DNA from 3 places in the Paenibacillus sp. LS-5 genome. Region 2 is predicted to be linked to each of the others. Evidence: predicted binding sites of a transcription regulator. Region 2 holds the regulator's gene; each other region holds the start of a gene.
What was found. The regulator Rex, encoded in region 2, represses fermentation and respiration genes when NADH is low (regulators of the CRP and FNR family bind a similar motif). The targets are predictions, from matches to a motif close to TTGTGAAATATTTCACAA.
Positions count from the first base shown of each region.

Region 1: the regulator Rex is predicted to act here: its motif matches at 3,207-3,224, upstream of qoxA (cytochrome aa3 quinol oxidase subunit II).
Region 3: the regulator Rex is predicted to act here: its motif matches at 2,548-2,565, upstream of AC0MA3_RS06060 (formate/nitrite transporter family protein).

Region 1 is NZ_JBWAVA010000012.1:125,739-130,963, forward strand. Features, by position in the region: gene qoxB (cytochrome aa3 quinol oxidase subunit I) at 1-1,902, opposite strand, end outside; gene qoxA (cytochrome aa3 quinol oxidase subunit II) at 1,942-2,961, opposite strand; gene AC0MA3_RS17830 (polysaccharide deacetylase family protein) at 3,462-4,598, shown strand; gene AC0MA3_RS17835 (GntR family transcriptional regulator) at 4,848-5,225, shown strand, end outside.
Region 2 is NZ_JBWAVA010000013.1:153,076-158,300, reverse strand. Features, by position in the region: gene AC0MA3_RS18895 (hypothetical protein) at 1-79, opposite strand, end outside; gene AC0MA3_RS18890 (cell wall elongation regulator TseB-like domain-containing protein) at 508-1,026, opposite strand; gene AC0MA3_RS18885 (amidohydrolase) at 1,071-2,372, opposite strand; gene AC0MA3_RS18880 (redox-sensing transcriptional repressor Rex) at 2,359-3,012, opposite strand; gene dinG (ATP-dependent DNA helicase DinG) at 3,255-5,225, opposite strand, start outside.
Region 3 is NZ_JBWAVA010000003.1:100,259-105,483, reverse strand. Features, by position in the region: gene AC0MA3_RS06065 (S-layer homology domain-containing protein) at 1-2,377, opposite strand, end outside; gene AC0MA3_RS06060 (formate/nitrite transporter family protein) at 2,666-3,493, shown strand; gene AC0MA3_RS06055 (molybdopterin-containing oxidoreductase family protein) at 3,776-5,225, shown strand, end outside.

The sequences.
Region 1 (5,225 bases), on a different contig from region 2:
TTCTTCCACTGGGATGTAGTAGCCGTGATCCCGGTCAAAGGACATAGCTGCCAGCATAATCAGAATGCCCACTCCGGCAACAATCGCTGGAATCCACATGCTGAAGACCAGGAAGAATCCGGCGAAGAAGAAGATTACACCAAGGATAAATGGCTTGCCAGTATTGCTTGGCATGTGGATCTTGGTAATTTTGTCCTCGAACAATGGCAATTTGTCCTGCTTGGCAGACCAAAAGGCATCGCGTGTCTGTACTTTGGGCACAACCGCAAAGTTGTAGACCGGCATAGGGCTATGCGTAGCCCACTCCAGTGTGCGTCCATCCCAAGGATCGCTTGTAGTATCTCTTGGCATGTAGCGTGTACTCCAGTAGATATTGTAGACCAGCAGTACAAAGCCTATCGCCAATCCTATCGCACCCACAAAGGACAGCATATTGAGCGGACCAAAGCCGGTTTCCTTGGAGTAGGTATACATTCTGCGGGTCATCCCCATCAGACCAAGGAAGAACAACGGGAAGAAGGTGACGTTGAAGGAAATCACGATCCACCAGAAGGAATGCTTGCCCAGACGTTCGTTCAGACGGAAGCCGAATACTTTCGGGAACCAGTAGTGGAACCCGGCGATAACAGCGAAGACGGCACCCGGAATCAGCACATAGTGGAAATGCGCGACCAGGAACATCGTGTTGTGATACTGGTAGTCGGCACTGGCCATCGCCAGCATGACACCCGTTACCCCGCCGATGGTGAAGATCGGGATAAAGGCCAGTGTGTACAGCATTGGTGTTGTGAAGGTAATGCGGCCTTTACGCAGTGTAAACAGCCAGTTGAATATTTTAACCCCTGTCGGAACAGCAATCGCCATGGTCGTAATCGAGAAGAAGCTGTTGACCATTGCGCCTTGACCCATCGTGTAGAAATGGTGGGCCCATACCAGGAAGGACAGAAGCGAGATAATCAGCATACTGAATACCATCGAGGTATAGCCGTACAGGTTCTTTTTGGAGAAGGTGGCGATAATTTCGCTATATATACCGAACGCCGGCAGAATAACGATATAGACTTCCGGATGGCCCCATACCCAGAACAGGTTTGCCCAGAGCATATCCATCCCGCCGTTGGCCATAGTGAAGAATTGGGAACCGAACAGACGGTCGAACATCATCAGTGCCAGTGCCACGGTCAGAACCGGGAAGGCGAAGACGATAATGATGTTAGTGATCAATACGGACCAGGTGAACATCGGCATCTTCATCAGCTTCATGCCTGGTGCGCGCATTTTGAGAATGGTTACGATAAAGTTAACGCCTGTGATTAGTGTTCCGAGACCAGCAATCTGCAGGGACAAGGAGTAATAGTTGTTGCCGACCGTCGGACTGAACTCCAGACTTGCCAGCGGGAAGTAGGCCGACCATCCGGCATCCGGCGATCCGCCGATGACGAATGAAATGTTGAGCAGCATGGCTCCCATAAAGAAGAGCCAGAAACTGACGGCGTTCAGACGCGGGAAAGCCACGTCTCTGGCACCAATCTGCAGCGGTACGATAACATTCATCAGACCGATAATGAACGGCATGGCCATGAATAGAATCATGATTAGGCCGTGGGTGGTAAAGACCTCATTGTAATGCTGGGCATCGAGGAATTTCATTTCCGGCGCTGCTGTCTGCAGACGCATCATCATCGCGTCCACGCCGCCGCGGAACAGCATGAGCAGAGCGGCCAGGATATACATTACGCCGATCTTCTTATGGTCAACTGTTGTCAGCCATTCGCGCCAGAGGTAGCCCCATTTTTTAAAATAGGTAAGTCCGACGAGAATCCCGATGGTAGCGAGTGCGATACTGACCATGGCTCCGTATATCAAGGGTTCGCCGTGAACCTTAAATTTGTCTAAATCCATTAGGGTGGCTCCTTTCAGGTTGTTTCATCGAGCAGTGTATTAAGAATTGCTGTTGTGCGTTTGTTCATCTACAGGTGAGCTTGGCAGTGGCTGTTCGACTTCCGGATTTGGTTTACTGTCGAACTCGGTCTCGCTGGAAGGTTCCGGTGAGGGATGGACATCTTTATTATCCTGATGATCCATATTTCCGTTATCCATATCCATCTCAGAGCCGTTACCGCTCATATGCTCACTGTGGTCTCCTGGAGGAGGGCTGAATTCCAGATGGGTGGAAGAATACGTTTTACGCCCAAGGAAATCGGTAGCAAGCAGGCCCTTGAATTCCTTTTCCGTAAGCTTCGGAGCCGTTTCCTTGACTTCTTTCACCCACTCATCATAATCCTTACTGCTCATAACAAGTGCTTCGAATTCCATGTGGGCGAAGCCTTTACCGCTGAAATTGGCATTCTTACCGATATAAGAGCCTTCTGTATCAGCAGAAAGGTGAAGCGTAGTGAGCATGTCGCTCATTGCATACTTTTGTCCGGCAAGCTGTGGAATCCACAAGCTCGTAATTGTGCCGAAGGAGTACATTCTGAATTCTACCGCCCGGTGAACCGGCATATTGACATAGTTCACAGTCTCAATACCTTCCTCCGGATAGCTGAAATGCCATTTCCAGTTGGAAGATGAGGCATAGATGACCAGTGGAGTCTGGTCCTTATAATCCTCTGCCTGATTCTCGACGGCGTTGGTCGTTTTGACCGTTACGACTGACAGGAAGGCCACGATAATGATCGGGATAATGATCCAGATCGCCTCGAGCACTTTATTGCCCTCCTCATGCTCCGGAATATATCCTTCATTGCTTTTCTTAGCCCGGTATTTCACCAGTACAAAGATATATAAGATGTAGACAACGGCCAGAACACCGAGCATCACGAGAATGGAGAGGATGATGGTGTCAGACAAAGTTCGTGCAGACGGCCCCTTCGGGTTCAGAACAGCGAGTGAACTGCATCCCGGCAGGAGGAGGATGAGGCTGAGAAACAAAGCGTATAACGGTCCCTTTTTTTTCATATAGAACTCCTTCCTTCAATAGTTCTTTTCATTCGCCGAACGTTACGGGCAAACATTAACCTGTATCTATAGTAAGAATTACTTACCCATAATGCAAAATACATATTTTGTAATAAAACCTAGAATCGCCCTTAAAAATGTCCATTCAGTTAAATATGTGTGATCAATTTGTTACAACATCCTTAACGTATGATAAAGATCACAGTAACGGTGCGCCTTAAGGTTATTTTAAGAAAGTTCAAAATTTGTTCACTAATTCACAATTGTTACTATTTTCGTCACATATAATAAAGCCGGAAATGGCTCGTAAAGAGCGGATTTTGCTTGATATAACAGCATTCGACAGAATTTGAGTCTTTTCTGAAAACAATGACGATATGTCATTTATCACAACAGAACGGTTACAAACTTTTCTGCTCCCGGTTACAATCTCTCAAATTACGTTATATCTTTGTATGCTAATGTTATAGATAAATATACATAGATTGGAGATTGTGCCGGTGACTACTAAAAAGGTAATCCTTTTAATGATTTCTTTATTCCTGTGCTTCGGTGTCCTGCAGGCAACAGCGGGTGCAACGGAAGCCAAACATTCTTTGAAGCTGGGAGTGGGCGATACCTTGAGCGGCATCACAGCCGTTGCGCAACATGATACCTATTATGTTCCTCTCCGCGCTTTGGCGGCAGAACTGAAATGGACGCTTACTGGTCTTCCGGAGGGTATTCAGGTCGATGGCGGGGGACGTACGCTCCGGCTGCTGAAGGATAATGGGGGAGCTGAGCTCCAGGATGGAACAGTTGCCAAGGCAGATACCTTTCTTCAGGATGGATCATTAATGGTTCCGCTGAAAATAAGCGCCTACCTTGGATATATCATTTCCTTTGAACCGGAGAAATATTTACTGCGCGTCTATGATGCATCGGCAACACTAGATGACGCCGGGTTCTTAAGCAAATACAAGAGCGAACTGGTGCCGCCTGCCGCCCCAGAAGAACCTGCAAAAGCTCCTGCACCCAAACCGGGTACTACCTTGTATCTGACTTTTGATGATGGACCGTCAGCGACCACTTCAGAGCTACTGGATATTCTGGATAAATACGAGGTCAAGGCTACATTTTTCATGCTTGGACCCCATATGAACAGTTATCCTTCCCAAGTAAAAAGGATTGTTGAGGCGGGCAATGGTCTGGGCCTGCATGGCATGACGCATCGCAAAGAGAAGTTCTATGCATCAGCCTCTGCTGCGCTTGCCGAAATGAACGGGGACAATACAATCCTGAGGAAGATCACCGGCAAAGGTACAACGCTGATTCGTCCGCCATACGGCAGCAAGCCTTATTTCACTAAGGTATTCAGAGACAAGGTGCTCACTGAAGGTTATCATCTGTGGGACTGGAACGTGGATTCGGATGACTGGAAGTACAAAGAGGATAGTGACACCATCTACAACACGGTCATGGACCAGGTGCATAAGCTGCAACAATCCAGAACCAATCCGGTGATCCTGATGCATGACCAGAAAGCCACCCTCAAGGTGCTGCCGCGCCTGCTGGAAACTTTGAAGAAAGAAGGCTATACGTTCGAGATCATTACGAAGGATGTCGAGCCGGTGAATTTCTGGAAGGACAAACGCTAACGATCTCTGGGGTTGGAATTTGGAAGGCAACTGATGGCCTTATTAATTTAATAAAAAAGAGCAAGCTGCAAAGTTGAATTAACTCCGTAGCTTGCTCTTTTATTGTGCCAATGAAGGGGAAATAGACACCGGACGGCCCTGTGGGCCGTTTCTTTGTGTTGACATCAATACCCGACTGTATTAATAATGGTAGTACAGTTAATACACTGAGATGCTTGCCGGAAGACAGCATACGAAAGGAGGACTGTCATGTTCGAATTGGACGTCCGCAGCCGCAAACCGATCTATGAGCAGTTGACCGATAAGGTCAAAGAGATGATCATGCACGGAATTCTGCGGGCCGATGACCAGCTTCCGTCTGTAAGAACCTTATCCTCACAGCTTACTGTGAACCCCAATACGATTCAAAAAGCCTACCGGGAGCTGGAGCGGGAAGGATATATATATTCTCTGCAGGGCAAGGGAAGCTTTGTAGCACCTTCGCAGCAAGGGCAGAACGAGAGTAAAAGAGCGGAGCTTCGGGAGGAATTGCTGCGCCTGATGGCAGAAGCTGTCTACCTCGGATTCACCGAAAGCGAGATAGGAGCGCTGTATCGTCAGGTGCTGGATCAAAGAGAGAGAGGGGAG
Region 2 (5,225 bases):
GATAGGAATACCAGCCTCCGAATAGCAACGCAGCAGACAGCAAAGACGTTAGCAGTACAGGCATAAGGCGTAGCTTCATGAAACGTCCTCCTCTCAATAATAAAAAACAAGTTACATAATAGAATAGATATGAAATAGCGTGTCTACCGCTCTTCCGAGACTGACATGCTCTTTAGCATGCCTTAGTACAAGTAGTAGTATATCATAGGTGTATATACGATTTCGAAGAAAAGTGTGAATATATTTAAAATTTTCAGTACTAATTTCTGGGCATACTGACAGCTCATTTCCCCTTATATCGACACCAAAGACCGCAACATTTAGTGTTGCGGTCTTTTTTCTTTGGATACTATTTGTTTTTTTATATCAAAGTTATAATTATGTCTTCATCAAAAGTATATATCGGCTGATATATCCGTTAATACAGCCTATCTTTCATCTTCCCCATATACAAAAAAGCGGGTAGACAGATTACTATCTACCCGCTCGATATTCTACTCTAGCACTTTATCGGCTTGGTAAGCTGTAGCCGTCTCCAATCGCGCTGCCATCGGCAAATCGGTAAAACTTGTAATAATACCTGCCTTCCAGCTTGTAAAATAACTGCCAGGCATATTCTCCGTTATACACTCCGGGCAAAAGCCGTTCAATGCTGCTTCCCGGCAGATCCGTTGCTATGACGGAGCGGATTTTCTGCTCCGACATGCCCTTGGACAACTCTTCCGCATACACATCGTTGTCGCCTCCGGCGGGTTTGCCATCCCGGGTAAAACGCACCCATACCATAAGGTCCGTTCCAGCTGCATTACGTCCTGTGAGCACCCAGTATATCGAATTTTCGTCCCAGACGGACTTCTGTGCTTTGGTTACCTTGGTCAGCCCTGCCCTTGCTTCAGCAACCTCTCTGGCTGCACTGCGTTCGTTCCACTGGTCTTTCATCACGTAAGCATAGAACTGGCTTAGTCCGAACAGAAGGAGCAGAACCAGGAGGATCCCCAGCAGAAGCCATTTTCTTCTTTTCTTCAAAGTGCAGCTCCCTTTCTTCTGGATGCGTCATTGATCCTGTTCATTTACCGTTTCAGCAGGCCCTCGAAGGTCTCCTGCGCCTTGCGGCGGATAAGCTCCTCATCCAAGGTCAGGCATTGACCATTCTTCACCACTTGCTTGCCGTCCACCCATACATGTTCTACATCGTTGGCACTTGCCGAATAGACGGCATGGGAAAGCAAATCCGTATGCGGAAGGAAGTGGGGCTGGTCGATATTTAGAGCTATGAAGTCTGCCTTCATCCCTGGAGCCAGCCGTCCTGTATTGCCAAGGAATATGGACTGTGCACCATATTCGGTCGCCATCAGCAATGCTTCCGGTGCCGGTACAGCTGTCGGATCTCCGCTCACACCTTTGTGGATCAGAGCAGCCAGGCGCATCTCCTCGAACATATCCAGGTTGTTGTTGCTTGCAGCACCGTCCGTGCCCAGCGATACCTTGACTCCCGCCCGCAGCAGCTCCGGTACCCGTGCTACCCCGCTTGCGAGCTTCAAGTTACTGCCAGGATTATGCGATACCCCTACGTTGTAGCGGGCTAAAATCTCTATTTCTTCATCATTCAAATGAACTCCGTGAGCCACAAGCGACGGGCGGGTGAACATCCCCAGCTTCTCCAGATGTGCAACAGGACGCAAGCCGTAATCCGCCGCATTCTGTTCAACTTCCCGCCGGGTTTCCGACATGTGCGTATGCATAGGCAGGTCCAGATCATGGGCAGCCTGAACAAACTTTACGAAAAATTCAGGAGGACAAGTGTAAGGGGCATGCGGGGATATCATTGTCGTGATTCTTCCATCCGCCTTGCCATGCCAATTGCGGGCAAAGGCTATCGCTTCTGCCAGTTTATGGTTCTGCACATCCTCCGGACAAAGTCCGATAACCCCGCGCATAAGTACAGCACGCATGCCCGATTGTTCTGAAACCTCGGCAACCCTGTCCATATGATCATACATGTCCAGGAAGGTGGTTGTGCCGCCCTTCAGCATTTCCAGTACAGACAATGAGGTTCCCCAAAAAACATCGTCTCCGGTGAACTTTTCTTCCATTGGCCACATTTTCTCCTGCAGCCAATTCTGAAGGACCATGTCGTCACCGTATCCGCGAAGGAGCGACATTGCTGTATGACCATGGGTATTGACCAGCCCCGGCATGAACAGCAGGCGGCTTCCGTCAATAGTCTGCGTACCTTCTTCAATGACAGGTTTGGCTTCTCCTATGTATGTGATGATATCCTTTTCTATAGTCATATAGCCGCTTAGTACTGGTGTCTCAGTACCCGGAACCAGAAATCGGCCGTTTACAATTACAATCTTATTGCTGTGCATCTTCCACTTCGTCCTTTCCATCATGCAAATAATAGGCGAGACTCTGCAAATCAGTAGTAAAATCAGCGGCATGAACCCTGATATTAGACGGGGTCTTCAAGATCACCGGTGCAAAATTAAGAATGGCCTCAATGCCTGAATCGACCAGAATATCGGCAACGTTCTGCGCTTCGCTATCCGGTACCGTAATAATTCCAATACGGATGCCCTGCTTACGGATTGTGCTTCCCAATTCTTCCATGGGCTGCACGGTAAGTGAGTTAATCTGCTGCCCCACCTTGGGAGCATAGGAATCAAATACAGCAGTGATTTTCATGGTGTCCTTCAAGTAGGCATTGTAATTAGAGAGAGCGTGACCAAGATTACCTGCCCCCACCAGCGCCACGTTGATCTGTTGGTCAAGCTTCAGGATATGGCGGATTTTCTCAATGAGGTATGAGACATCATAACCGATACCCTTTCTGCCGAAATCCCCGAAATAAGCCAGATCCTTGCGGATTTGGGCTGGATTCAGTTCAAGCTTTTGTCCCAGTTCCTGGGAAGATACGGTGGAGATTTCACGCTTCAGGAGATCGTTCAGGAAGCGCAGATACACTGGAAGTCTGCGTACCACGGCCTCCGATATTTTATCCGATTTCATATTTTCTCCTCCTAAAAGTTTTGTGAGCATTGCATCATAATATTACTTCGTACAAAACTTACTTCGTAAGCATAAACCAAGTTTTGTGAGCATTGCATCATAATATTACTTCGTACAAAACTTACTTCGTAAGCATAAACCAAGTTTTGTGAGCTTAGTCCATTCCCCGGCGTCACAGCAGAACCGGACGCCAAGAAAACGGAGTTTTGTTGTTCTTTGACTATAATAGAAATGATTGCAGGTTAAGATACACTGCCGTCTTCCAGCCATTCCGCAATTCGCGGAACCATCTGATCTGTCAGCATATGTTCCATCTTGGGTCCAGGCAGCGAATAGAGAAAGTACTTTCCATAATAAGATTCAATAACCCTTGTATCGTATACAATAACAATACCCCGATCTTGCGCAGTACGCACCAGACGTCCGAAACCCTGCTTGAAACGAATAACGGCCTGGGGGACTGACAACTTCATAAACGGGTTCTTTTTCTGAGCCTGAAGCAGTTCAGCCTTAGCCTCCGCAAGCGGATGGTTCGGCGGCTGAAAAGGCAATCTGACAATGGCAAGGCAGGTTAAAGCCTCCCCGGGAATATCCACACCTTCCCAGAAGCTGCTGGTTCCAAGGAGCACAGAAGCTGCACTATCCTGAAAACGCCGGATCAGCTTGCTCCGGCTGCCCCCTTCCACTCCCTGCCCCAGTACAGTGATATCCTCAGAGAGGAGTGCCTCCTTCAGAGGATCATAGACCTGGCGCAGCATTTTATAAGAAGTGAAAAGTACAAGCATCCGCCCCCGTGTTGCCACAGCTGCCTCAGCCAATGAGTGCACCAGCTTATCGACAAAACGGGCATCGCCCACGCTGCCTTTGACACTGGGGAAATCACGCGGGATGACCAGAAGAGCCTGTTCACGGTATTTAAACGGCGACGAGAGCAGAGCTGTCATCAGCCTTCCTTGTTCTGCGGATTCACTAAGTCCCAGATTGTCAATCATAAATTGAAAGGACTTATCAACGGACAAAGTAGCTGAGGTAAGGACTATGCTTTTCTTTTTATCAAAAAAGAGCTCCTTAAGCTGGGCGCTGACATCGACTGGCACCGCATAGAGCTGCAGCGACTTCCCGCGATAGTTACCGCTGCCTTCCATCCAGTAGACAATATTCTCGTCGTTCAGGTTCATGAAGAACCGCACTTGCTCCCGTATGGAGGCTAAATCCTTGAACAACCCTCCGATATCCGTCACCAGACTGTCCGATGACGATTGGCTCTCCGATTCACGCATTTCACTTAGCATCTTATCGCCCTTGCGGATAATTTCACTAAGACTTAGATGTAGAGTGTTCTCAAGCGCAGCCAGCTCTTCCCAATCCTTGGGCTTCTTGCCTGGCAGCAAACGTGCTACCAGTTGTCCGGCCTCCCCGGCTGCGGCATCACTACGTTCTGGAAGCAGGGCAAACAGTTTGTCGCTAAGCGTGTCCCACGATTCCTTAACCGTAAGCAAATCCGGGTAGATTCTGTCGATCACCCCGCTCCATTCCGCCGCCTGCTCACTGCCTGAAGACTGCAGTGTTTGACGCAGAGCCGGCAATTGGCCGCTCCGGCTGTCCTTATAGAGACGTGTAAGCGTATGGGCTACGGTAAAGTATTTCATCTGCATGCCCAGGTGTTTACCTGCAATATCCTCCAGATGATGGGCCTCATCAATAACAAGGTGCTCATAAGCTGGAAGCAGCTGATGCCCCGCTTTGACGTCAGCAAATAGCTTGGAATGATTGGTCACTACGACATCCGCAATCCCGGCTTCGTGCTTAGCCCGGTGGTAATAGCATTTGCGGAACCAGGGGCAGGATCGTCCAAGGCATGAGTCCGTATCACTGGCCACAGTCTCCCAGAAATCACCGCCTCTGCCGTTCAGATTCAGCTCCTCATCATCACCCGACTGGGTCTGCGTCAGCCACACAATCATTTGTGCCGCAGTAAGCGCTTCTTCCCTCGGACTTGTAAAGTCCTTTTTGTTTATTCTTTGTTCAAACTTTCGCAGACACAAATAGTGCCCTCTTCCCTTAAAGATTGCAGCCTTAAACGGGAACGGCACGACACTCGTCAATAGCGGGATGTCGCGCTCACGCAGCTGGTCTTGAAGGTTGATGGTATGTGTGCTCACCATTACTTTCTGGTCTGAGCGCACACTGTGATAAATAGCAGGAAGCAGATA
Region 3 (5,225 bases), on a different contig from region 2:
TAATGTAGCTGATATCATCTGCTATCCCATTGGTCGTATACGGTAGTTTTGCGACGGGTAGCCTGGAGTAGTCCGTGAAGTCAATGATGCTCCAGGAAGGTTCGCTGTCTTTTTTGGCAAGAATGATACGCTCTGTTGCAGTTTCTGTCCATAAATACTGCAGATCGGCTGGAGAATTCTCTCCAGTGGCCGTTGTGTACCCTGAGCCCCGGAACATCAGCGTGAATTCAGACTGATCATTCGTGTTGGCGCTTTTTGTTTTGTAGATTTCCGCCAGATCATGGACGCCTAATATTTTTACGCCATTGTCTTTAGGGAATCTGCTGATGAAATCCTGCCAGGTTACATCCAGACCGGGTGTTCTGAGCACCCAATTCGTTCCAATCACCAGTGAGAGGTAATTGACCGTATTTAGGTTAAGAAAAGGATTGTTGAGATATTGTGAGGCCAGATGCAACTGGGGTATTGCCGTCATCTCCATTACAAATGGATCTGCAGGATGCAGTGTCCACCTAGATGCTCCTGAGGTGTAGCGGGAGCCGATAGGATCAATGCTAAGTGAATTCATAAATATACTGCCACTGTTTGTAGCCACATCCTGTGCGGGCACCATCGGATTATCGATGTGTGACCAGTAAGGCATCAACGGTGATCCGTCTGCAGACATTTGTCCCACGTTATACTGTGTGGCTGCCCAGCCCATGAACGCATCAATCTGGAAGTTTTCCTTTAGCCATGCTGCCTGCTCGGGATTGATGGCATAGGTGGATAGTGATTTGGGACGATACTTGTCAGGTATGCTCAGCCATACTGACGGATCTCCGTTAGTACCACCCTGATGCAGGGCATTAAGCGCATTATATCTGTACATGTACAGCCACGAATTCATCTCTGTAATCCATTGGGACAGATAATAAATGTTATTGGGATAACCGGATGCGATCCCAACCTCATCTCCATAAAGATCCACATATTCAAGCACTTTGTGCAGTTGGGGCCGCTGGGTTTCATCGAATACGAACCGGCTGTCCATTGCCCAGGTTACACGCAGATTGGGGTCAATGGTTGCGAGTGAATCCCGCATGGTCTCCATCTCAGCTATGGTTGTAGCCGAGGCTCCCGTATCTTCCAGCAGCAATGATACCGTGAAATATGAAGTGGAGTTGTACTCGGCCGGTTTTACCCTAAGCTCGAAGTTGCTTGCAGTGCTGAAATTAGCAAGGTTGGAACTGAGCCGGATCAGACCGTGGATGACCGTTCCCGGCCCCGGGATGTTATAGAATCTTGCTATCGTCCCGTCAGGTGCCAGAATGGAATAGTCATCTGTAATCGATACTTTGAGGTCTGGCGGCAAAAGATCCGGTGTGATCTCCGTACCATATACATCCGCGGTCACATAAGCCAGCTTCCAACTATCTACCGATACATTAAATGAAGCCTCAATGGAATCGGTAGTCACATGTATAGAATCTACTGTTTTAAACGCTGGTGGAGCCGGTGTTTGCAGTTCAGGTGAAGCAGACGGAGCCGGTGATGGCGGTTCAGGTGTAGCAGACGGAGCTGGTGTTGGCAATTCAGGTGAAGCCGATGGAACCGGTGTTGGCGCATCTGAATGAACTGGATATTGCGGATCGGAAATGTCTCTATTTTCCAAAACTGTAGCTTTGGGAATTACGGTTTCCTGTGGCAATTGCAGTGATGGATCTCCCGGTAATGCATTTCCAGGCTTAAGCAGATTTTGTATCTGCTGTCTGTCCTTAAGCAAAAGGTACACCTGTGCAGTTACTTTGGCGGCGCATTGGCGGTCAACCCATTCCTTCGGATTAAACCGTTGCTGTTCATCACCTTGGAATAGGTGGAGTTCTTGGGCCGCCCAGACGCTTGTCCGAGCCTCTTCCGAAATAGAAGATGCATCTTTAAAGGTTGGCATATGACCCGTTTGCCGGACCTGATCATATAGTCCGAGTGCCCGTACATACCATACCGCCAAGCTCTCGCGGGTAATAAGACTACTTCCGCGTATCGTCTGGTCCTTCAGGATACCTGCGGATAAGAGTGAACGTATGGAAGGGAGTGCCCATTTCTGTACGTTCTCCGCTGCTAAGGGGTACTCCCCGTTAGTAACAGGAAGAGATAATCCCCTGGACATCAAGGCGCTCATCTCAGCAAGGGTAATGGGTTTCAATGGTCTGAACATAGAATCTCCGTAACCCTCGACGATCCCCCTATAGAACAGGTAATCAATTTCTTGATGAGCATAACTTCGCTCTGTATCCACAAATGGAGTGTGCCCGGCTCTTGCGGGTAGAGGAAATACTACAGCTCCGAGCAGGATCAGGCATAGCAGAGCCAAGATGAGACGCCGCAAGTTGTTCATTCTTATGTATGCGTCTTTTTCAGTTATTCTGAGAACAGCGCATCACCTCCTTAATTGAGATATCGGTACAATTGGAACGATAATTAAGATTGCCCGAAGGTGAACAGAAAAATATGTTTTTTAAGATTCCATAGGAGAATCTGAATGGTGTCCTTATAAATTTGACATGTCAGTGAAAACTTTCACTTAGTCTTTGCAAGAGTGATATTCATCACGTAAATGTGATTGTTGACACGCTACAATGGCATAAAGGAACAAATTTTAAGTAATTAGAAGGGGATAGGAATCATGGCTTATAACAAACCGCAGGGGATTGCCGAAGTCACGGTAGAGAACGGGATCAAGAAAGCACATAATCCGCTCAGTTCCGTACTTATTCTTGGCTTCTTGGGGGGAGCGTTCATTGCGCTCGGATTTTTGCTGGATATTCGCGTTATCGCAGGCGCACCGAAGGAATGGGGTTCTATCGCCACTTTTATCGGGGCTTCCGTGTTTCCGGTAGGTCTAATCCTGGTGCTGCTGGCCGGAGGGGAACTGCTTACCGGTAATATGATGGCGGTGCCGCTGGCCTTTATGGCGAAGAAAATTTCGTTATGGGAAATGTTCAAGAATCTGGTGCTGATTACGATCAGCAATTTCGCTGGTGCCTTGTTCGTCGCTTATTTCTTTGGTCACATTGTCGGCCTCACTGCAGATGGTGTGTATCTGGATAAACTGGTAGATATGGCAGGACACAAGATTGACGCCACTTTCTTGCAGGCTTTTGTATCAGGTATCGGTTGTAACTGGCTCGTTGCGTTGGCGGTATGGCTCTCTTACGGAGCAGATAATTTCAGCGGTAAAATCCTCGGGATCTGGTTTCCGACCATGGCGTTTGTGGCAATCGGCTTCCAGCACGTTGTAGCTAACATGTTCCTTATTCCTGCTGCCATATTTGAAGGTCACTTCACCTGGTCCCAGTATTTCGGCAATTTTGCCCCGGTCTGGTTAGGCAACCTTACAGGTGGTGCGATTTTCGTCGCTTTGGCCTACTGGATGGCTTACTTGCGCAAGGCGCCAGCAGCTGTTCAATCCGTAGAAGGCATTTCTGCTGCCGGTGTGAAGAAGCACGCATAAAATACTCCCGGACCCCATGGGCCGGGACGGTTATACAGACACTCCCTGCAATCTATGAGGGAGTGCTTTTTTTTTGAAATGCAGACAATATAAAATTCGCCGTGCAATTCCGACTCGGGGGAACGAAATCGGGCTCACGGCGAATTCATAGGGAGTGTTTCATATGCTCTATTACCCTGGCACAATTGGAACGAATCAGCTGGTTTTTCCCTATTTTCTTTACGTGGAAGAAGTGCGGTTATAGAATATACATATTCAAGCGATAAGGGAGGACTTACGCCCATGAGTTACAGCGGAGATGGGGTCTTTCCGGCGGTATGTCCGCTGGATTGCCCTGACACATGCGGACTGCTAGTGCATAAGCAGAATGGCAAAATTATTAAAGTGGAAGGCAACCCCGAGCATCCGGTGACCAAAGGGGCGATCTGCAACAAGGTGCGGCATATGGCTGAGCGGGTACATCATCCCGAACGTCTGCTGCAGCCACTGCGTCGTACTGGGCCGAAAGGAAGCGGCTCTTTCACACCGATCAGCTGGGATGAGGCCATCGGCGAAATAGCCGGCCGTTTCAAGGAATTGTCGGCCTCTCATGGGCCGGAGAGCATTCTTCCGTACAGCTTTTATGGCAATATGGGGGTGCTTAGCGTGGACGGGATGGACCGGAGGTTTTTTAATGCGCTGGGCGCAAGCCGTCTGGAGCAGGGGATTTGTAGTGCAGCGGGTACGGCCGGCTGGAAATATACGATGGGATTCAATGGCGGGACGAGTCCGGAGGATACGGTCCATGCGGATCTGATCATTGTCTGGGGCGGCAATATTGTAAGTACCAATATGCATCAGGTCGTCTATGCCGAACAGGCGCGCAAGCGGGGGGCGAAGGTGGTTGTAATCGATGTGCACCGCAACCGTACGGCGCAGTGGGCAGACTGGTTCCTGCCTCTGTATCCCGGGACGGATACAGCCCTTGCCTTGGGGATGATGCATATCCTGTTCAGGGACGGGATGACGGATGAAGCATTTTTGGAGCGCTATACAACCGGGCATCATGAGCTGCGAGAACATGTGCTTGCCTATCCGCCTGAGCGGGTAGCAGAGATTACTGGCATTGCGGAGGCAGATATCGAGAAGCTGGCCAGGCTGTACGGCGAAGCCAAGGTATCACATATCCACATCGGCAATGGCCTGCAGCACCATGATAACGGCGGTATGAATGTGCGTACGATTGCTTGTCTGCCGGCCCTTACAGGTGCTTGGCTGAAGACCGGGGGCGGAGCGATCAAGTCGAACGGGGGCTACACCGCAACGAACGCCCGTGCGCTGACGCGTCCCGATCTGCGTCCGAACCGCGGGACACGCACGATCAATATGAACCGGATCGGGGAAGCGCTGGAGATGAAAGAGCAACCAGTCATGGGCATGTTCGTCTACTGCTGCAATCCTGTGGTAGTGGCTCCCGATGCGGAGCGAGTACGCAAGGGATTTGCCCGCGAGGATTTGTTCACAGTCGTACATGATCTGTTTATGACTGACACAGCTCTTTATGCCGATATCATATTGCCTGCAACCTCCACACTTGAGAATGTGGATCTGTACGGTTCATACTGGCATCACTATATGCAGCTCCAGGAGCCTGTGCTGGATGCACCGGGTGAATGCAAAAGCAATATGGAAGTGTTCTCGCTGCTTGGACGGGCGATGGGCTTTGATGCAGCGGCATTTAGCGATTCTGAAT